Regions from separate parts of the Streptosporangium sp. NPDC023963 genome, predicted to be linked through region 1. Evidence: riboswitches for the same ligand, from Rfam matches in the RefSeq annotation. Region 1 holds a riboswitch; the other holds the start of a gene.
What was found. Region 1 has a riboswitch for thiamine pyrophosphate ahead of thiC (phosphomethylpyrimidine synthase ThiC). Riboswitches for the same ligand answer to the same signal wherever they lie in the genome.
Positions count from the first base shown of each region.

Region 2: linked by a shared signal. The riboswitch ahead of AB0F88_RS24950 (cytosine permease) and the one ahead of thiC (phosphomethylpyrimidine synthase ThiC) in region 1 are both predicted to bind thiamine pyrophosphate.

Region 1 covers NZ_JBEZZK010000020.1:28,977-32,376, reverse strand. The annotation lists gene AB0F88_RS38130 (mannose-1-phosphate guanyltransferase) at 1-627, opposite strand, end outside; gene AB0F88_RS38125 (CDP-alcohol phosphatidyltransferase family protein) at 631-1,227, opposite strand; TPP riboswitch at 1,322-1,434, shown strand; gene thiC (phosphomethylpyrimidine synthase ThiC) at 1,427-3,160, shown strand; gene AB0F88_RS38115 (SAM-dependent methyltransferase) at 3,222-3,400, shown strand, end outside.
Region 2 covers NZ_JBEZZK010000008.1:266,603-270,002, reverse strand. The annotation lists gene AB0F88_RS24950 (cytosine permease) at 24-1,397, opposite strand; TPP riboswitch at 1,389-1,527, opposite strand; gene AB0F88_RS24945 (rhodanese-like domain-containing protein) at 1,649-1,972, opposite strand; gene AB0F88_RS24940 (TenA family protein) at 2,132-2,737, opposite strand; gene AB0F88_RS24935 (DM13 domain-containing protein) at 2,753-3,322, opposite strand.

The DNA.
Region 1 (3,400 bases):
TCCGTACAGCGGGGCGCCGCGCTCCAGCAGCCTGGGGAACACGTCACCCGACCAGTCGACGGACTCCCCGGCCGCGATCTCGTCGAGGACCTCGGGCTCCATCACGTAGATGCCGGTGTTGGCGGTGTCGGAGAAGACCTGGCCCCAGGTCGGCTTCTCCAGGAAGCGCTCCACCCTGCCCTGGTCGTCGACGATGACGATGCCGAACTCCAGCGGGTTGGGGACGCGCTTGAGCCCGATCGTGACCATCGCGCCGTTCTCGCGGTGGAAGCGGATCATGTCGGTCAGGTCGATGTCGGTCAGCGCGTCGCCGGAGATGACCAGGAAGCGGTCGTCGCGGAGCCGGTCGGCGGCGTTCTTCACGCTGCCCGCGGTGCCGAGCGGCGTGTCCTCGGTGGCGTAGTACAGGCTCATGCCGAGCTCGTCGCCGTCGCCGAAGTAGTTGCGGACCAGGGCTGCCAGGAACTGCACGGTGACCACCGTCTCGGTGAAGCCGTGCCGTTTCAGCAGGCGAAGCACATGCTCCATGATCGGCCGGTTGATCACGGGTAGGAGAGGTTTGGGCTGGTTCGCGGTCATCGGCCGGAGCCGTGTCCCCTCCCCGCCCGCCATGACGACGGCCTTCACAGATCACCTCTTAAGGCGTTTGGCCTCGCTTGTCAGCTGACGCACCTGTACCCAATACAGCACTCCGGACCACCAGTACAGGCCGGTGCCCCAGATGGCCAGGGACCAGCCGACGATTCCCGCCGCCTCGGCGTACCAGGAGGGATGGTGGGCCAGGAAGAGCAGTGGGAAGGCGTAGAGCAGGTTGGCCGTGGCGGCCTTGCCGAGGAAGTGCACGGGCAGCGCGGGACCGTACCCGAGGCGGCGCAGGATGAGCGGGATGCCCAGCAGCATCACGTCGCGCAGCGGGATGGCCAGCGCCAGCCACCAGGGGATGATCTCGCGCATGGCGAGGCCGAACAGGGTGGCCAGGATGTAGAGCCGGTCGGCCAGCGGGTCGAGCAGGCGGCCGAGCCTGCTGGTCTGGTTCCAGGCACGGGCGATCTTGCCGTCGAGCCAGTCGGAGAACCCCGCCAGCATCAGCAGGGCGACGGCCCAGCCGTCGGCCTTCGGGCCCAGCACCAGCCACAGGAAAACCGGCACCCCCAGAAGCCTGGCCAGGCTCAACGCGTTGGGGACCGTCCAGATTCGGTCCTCGGCCCCCGATGCTTCCGGATTCACCGGCTGATCTCCCTCCCCGTACCTGATGGTGACACTACTGCGTCCGATGCGGCCGGGTGGATGGTGGGCGCGGGGGATACGCGTTATCGTTCCGTTCGACCAACGCGGGAGCCCGGAGAACCGGGCTGAGAGGACGGCCGAGACAGCCGCCGACCGCCAGAACCTGCTCCGGGTAATGCCGGCGAAGGGAGTTTGCGCGATGATCGACGCGCGTATTTCCAGCTCCAAGATCTATCAGGGCGACCTGCGCGTCCCCATGCGCGAGGTGCGCCTGACCGACGGGACCGCGGTCACGCTGTACGACACCTCGGGCCCCTACACGGACCCGTCCGTGACCACCGACGTCACCCGCGGCCTGCCGCGCCCGCGCGAGGAGTGGATCCTGGAGCGGGGCGACACGGTCCGGTACGGCGGCCGGCCCGGCGCCCCCGGCGACGACGGCTACCGCGACCGCGACGCCTGGGCCCGCGACCTGCGCTCCCTCGACGCGGTCTTCACCGGCGGCGGCGACCGGCCGCTGCGCGCGGCGGGGGCGCCGGTCACCCAGCTCGCCTACGCCCGCCGCGGCCTGGTCAGCCGGGAGATGGAGTTCGTCGCGGTCCGCGAAGGCGTGACGCCGGAGTTCGTCCGCGCCGAGGTGGCCGCCGGGCGGGCGATCATCCCGGCCAACGTCAACCATCCCGAGAGCGAACCGATGATCATCGGCCGCAACTTCCTCGTGAAGATCAACGCCAACATCGGCAACTCGGCCGTCGCCTCCACCGTCGAGGAGGAGGTGGACAAGATGACGTGGGCGATCCGGTGGGGCGCCGACACGGTGATGGACCTGTCCACCGGGCGCGACATCCACACCACCCGCGAGTGGATCATCCGCAACTCCCCCGTGCCGATCGGGACCGTCCCGCTCTACCAGGCGCTGGAGAAGGCGGGCGGCGACGCGGCCGGCCTGTCGTGGGAGATCTACCGCGACACCCTGATCGAGCAGTGCGAGCAGGGCGTGGACTACTTCACCGTCCACGCGGGGGTGCGCCTGGCCCATGTGCCGCTGACCGCGCGGCGCAGGACAGGGATCGTCTCCCGGGGCGGCTCGATCATGGCGGCCTGGTGCCTGGCGCACCACCGCGAGAGCTTCCTCTACGAGCACTTCGCCGACATCTGCGAGATCCTGGCCCGCTACGACGTGGCGTTCTCGCTGGGCGACGGCCTACGCCCAGGATCGATCTCCGACGCCAACGACGAGGCCCAGTTCGCCGAGCTCAGGACGCTGGGCGAGCTCACGGGGATCGCTCACGCGCACGACGTCCAGGTGATGGTCGAGGGCCCCGGCCACGTCCCCATGCACAAGATCAAGGAGAACGTCGACCTGCAGCGCGAGCTCTGCGACGACGCCCCGTTCTACACCCTCGGCCCGCTGACGACCGACGTCGCGCCCGGCTACGACCACATCACCTCGGCCATCGGCGCGGCGATGATCGGCTGGTACGGCACGGCGATGCTCTGCTACGTCACGCCCAAGGAGCACCTGGGCCTGCCGGACAGGGACGACGTGAAGACCGGCGTGATCACCTACAAGATCGCGGCGCACGCGGCCGACCTCGCCAAGGGCCACCCGGGCGCGCAGGCGTGGGACGACGCGCTGTCCGACGCCCGGTTCGAGTTCCGCTGGGAGGACCAGTTCGCCCTCTCCCTGGACCCCGGGACCGCCCGGTCCTTCCACGACGAGACGCTGCCCGCCGCCCCGGCCAAGACCGCGCACTTCTGCTCGATGTGCGGCCCGAGGTTCTGCTCGATGAGGATCAGCCATGACGTGCGCAGGTTCGCCGAGGAGCGCGGGCTGACCGGCGCCGAGGCCCTGGAGGCCGGGATGCGGGAGAAGTCCGAGGAGTTCTCCCGCGAGGGCGGCCGGATCTACCTGCCCGTGGAGGGTCTCTGAGCCGCCAAGATCGACCAGGTGGCGTACTGCGGGCGCTCCCGTACCCTCTACCCTTCAAACCATGACCAATGACACCACGCTCTTCCTGGGGCAGTGGATCCGCTCGCCGGGCACCGTCGGAGCGGTGGCGCCGAGCTCGCGGCGGCTCGCCGAGGCGGTGGCCTCGCCGGTCCCGCACCGGGGCGACCCGGTGATCGTCGAGCTCGGCCCCGGCACGGGCGCGTTCACGGCGGAGATCCA
Region 2 (3,400 bases), on a different contig from region 1:
GCCGGAAGCCGTACGGCGCGCGGTCAGGAGCGGCGACGGAGCGCGCCGAGCCCCAGGGTGACGAGACCCGCGACGAGGAACGCGGCGACGGACGCGCTCATCCACGGCTGCGGGACGAAGCCGATCGCGTCGCGGGCGCCCTTCCAGAACGAGGACCACCACGCGACCTCCGGGGCGACCGGCAGCGCGGCGAGCATCCACCAGGCCACGAAGCCCAGCACCCACGGGAGCACCATGAGCGGGCGCGAGGGCGCGGTCTCCGAGGTGTCCCAGCGCCTGTCGCCGCCGAGCAGGAAGTAGTCCACCGCGAGCACCGCGAACATCGGCACGAAGACCGCCCCGATGAGGCCGAGGAAGACGGTGTAGGTCTGGTCGGTGGCGAAGATCGCGAGGATGGTGACCAGCGCGCCGATGGCCACGGAGATGACCCGGCGGTCCAGCCTGGGCAGCAGGTTCTGCAGCGACATCGCGGTGGAGTAGACGTTCACGAACGACTGGTCGGTCTCGCGCAGCACCAGGATGCCGAAGAAGATCGGGCCGAGGGCCGCGGCCACGAAGGGGTCCCAGACCTGGCCGGGGTTGTTGCCGACCAGCGCGAGCGCCGCGATGCCGAGGACCAGGCAGGCCACCTGGGCGATCGTGTAGCCGCCGACGACCCCGGCGAACGCGGCCCTGCCGGAGCGGGAGAAGCGGGCGAAGTCCGCCGCGACCGGCACCCACGAGACCGACAGCGCGATCACGTAGTCGACCGAGGGGGCGAACGCCTCCCAGGATCCGCCGCCGATCGCCGGTCCCCGCTGGAACAGGGCGACCATGAACCAGATCATCGAGATCACCACGGCGGCGGTGACGTACCTGCGGAGCAGGCGGACCGCTCCCAGCGGCCGGATGGTCAGCGCGGTGGTGATCACTCCTGCGACGACCACCCAGACCGCGTAGGGCACCTCGATCCCGAAGGATCCCGCGATGGCCTGGGCGCCCTGGGAGATGACCCACAGCTCGAAGACACCCCAGCCCAGCATCTGGACGATGTTCAGCACGGTCGGCAGGTAGGAGAGCCTGGCCCCGAACAGCCCGCGCAGCAGGACCATCGCCGGAGCGCCGGTCCGCTGCCCGGGAATCGCGGCCAGGCCCACCATCGCGGTGCCGACGACGCTGCCCACGACGGCGGCCAGGATCGCGGCCACGAAGCTCAGCGGCCGGTCGCCGAGCGGATTGATCAGCGTGATCGCGCCGGAGAAGCCGAGCAGGCTGACACCCAGGTTGGCCCAGAGCGCTCCCTGGTCGAGCACGCCGAGCGCCTTGGGGGGAGCCTCGCCGAGGGTGAGGGGCGCCTCGGCCGCCCCGGGGTTTCCGGAATCGCCGGAACCCTTGGAATCGACGGCGGCAGACGTCATCACGCACACTCCCTACGCCGGCATTACCCGGACAGGTTCATGCGGTCGGCGGCGCGTCGGAGGTCGATGAGACCCTCTGCGTGTTCCGCCCTCTCAGCCCGGTTACGCCCGAGCTCCCGCGGTAGACATTCGCCCTGATTATGCCATTCATTCCTTTCTTGGCAAGAGTCTCGGCGGAGGCTCCCCCTCACGTCTCGGCGAGGGCTCCCCCTCGCACGGTTCGGACGGCTCAGGTGACGAGGGCGGGCGGCTCAGGCGACGAAGGGGTCCTGGCCGCTCTCGGCGATCATCGGACGCCCCGCGCCGTCCCAGGACCGCATGCCGCCGCCGACGTTGATCGCGTCCCAGCCGACGTGGTTGAGCCAGGCGGTGGCGTTCGCGGAACGGCCGCCGACCCGGCAGATCACGTAGACGGGCGCGCCCTTGGGCACCTCGTCGACCCGGGACTGCAGCTCACCCAGGGGAATGTGGACGGCGCCGGGCGCGTGCCCGGCACGCCACTCGTCGTTCTCGCGCACGTCGAGCAGGAACGCGTCATCCGGCACGGCCTGCGCCTCGACCTCAGGAACACTCATACGCCCATTGTTCCAACTCCTCCACCGGATGGGGCGCAAAGCCCCGTGGATGCCCTCATCCGGACCTTCAATTTCCCCTGATAGCAGGCCAATTCGGTACGTCCAGCCCTACCGGATCACCCGGTCCGCGGCGGCATCCGGGCAGCGGGGCGGACAAGGTCAGGGAACGTCCCAGAAGGCGAGTTCGTGAGCCATTCCCTCGGCGAACAGCTTCCCGGCCCTGCCCGGGTCCGGCGCCGCCTCGTCGATCATCACCGCGATGCGCCCGGTCAGCTCGGCGAAGGCCGGGTGGGCGTAGGTGTCGACCCAGGCGCGGTAGCGGGGCTCGGCGGGCGGATTCTCCGCCAGGGCGCGGCCGAGCGTGGAGTAGCCCCACATGCAGGGGTAGAGCGCGGCCAGGCCGTCGGCGTAGACGGCCGCGGAGTCGAGCAGGAAGGAGGTGTAGGCCGCGCAGGCCGGGCCCTTCCTCGCGCCGCCGAGGTCGGCGCCGAACTCGGCCGACAGCGACCGGTGCAGGCTCAGCTCCTCGTGGAAGGTGGCGTGCGCCAGGTCCACCAGGTCGCCCAGATGCCCGTCCGGGGCCTGCCAGGCGAGCCGCGAGAAGACGCGGACGTAGTCGAGCAGGAACAGGTAGTCCTGCTCCAGCCACGACCGGAACACCGGCTCGGGGAGATCTCCCCGGGCGATGCCCGCCACCGTCGGATGGGCGAGCTGCGCCTCGACGAGCGGGCGGCCGATGACGTGGAGTTCCTCAGAAACGCTCATGGGTCGGAGATTGTGTCAGGTCAGGGCGGCGGCTCCGAAGGAGACGCTGAAGCGCTTGCACCAGATGGTGACGGACTTCAGGCTGTCGAGGTCGGCCCCGGCGGGAATGGCGTAGTTGGCGTTGCCCTTGTTCCCCTTCAGGTCGCCGAGTTCGAGGTGCTTGCCGTCGTCCAGGTTGAACCATCCCGCGTTGCCCTTCTTGACGGGCTGGTCACTGAGCCAGACCCGCAGGTCCGGCCCGTCGGAGGTGTCCAGGTTCTCGATCCGCAGGACCCGGCTCCCGTCGGGCAGCTCCAGCACCCTCGCCCCGCCCTCGGTCTCGTGCTCGTGGGAGATGAACGTGCCCTTGGCCAGGACCTTCGGCTCCCGAACGGGCTCGGTGGCCTTGGCGGGCTCGCCCGGCTCGTCCTGCCGGGTGGCCACGGGGCCTGGGGACGCGGTCGCGGCGGGCAGTGCCTCGTTCACCTCGACGGTGGTGAACAGGCGCCATGGCTGGAACAGGTACAGCGCGACACCGAGCGCGACGGCGCCCAACGTCAGGACACCCCACGTGACGGGGTGCCGGAGCAGCCTCTTGACTCTCATCGCATACCTCCGGTGTGGAGACCCCCGGCCTCCGGCTACGGCGAGGAAGTCGAGACGTCCCTCCGGCCTCGGTGCCGA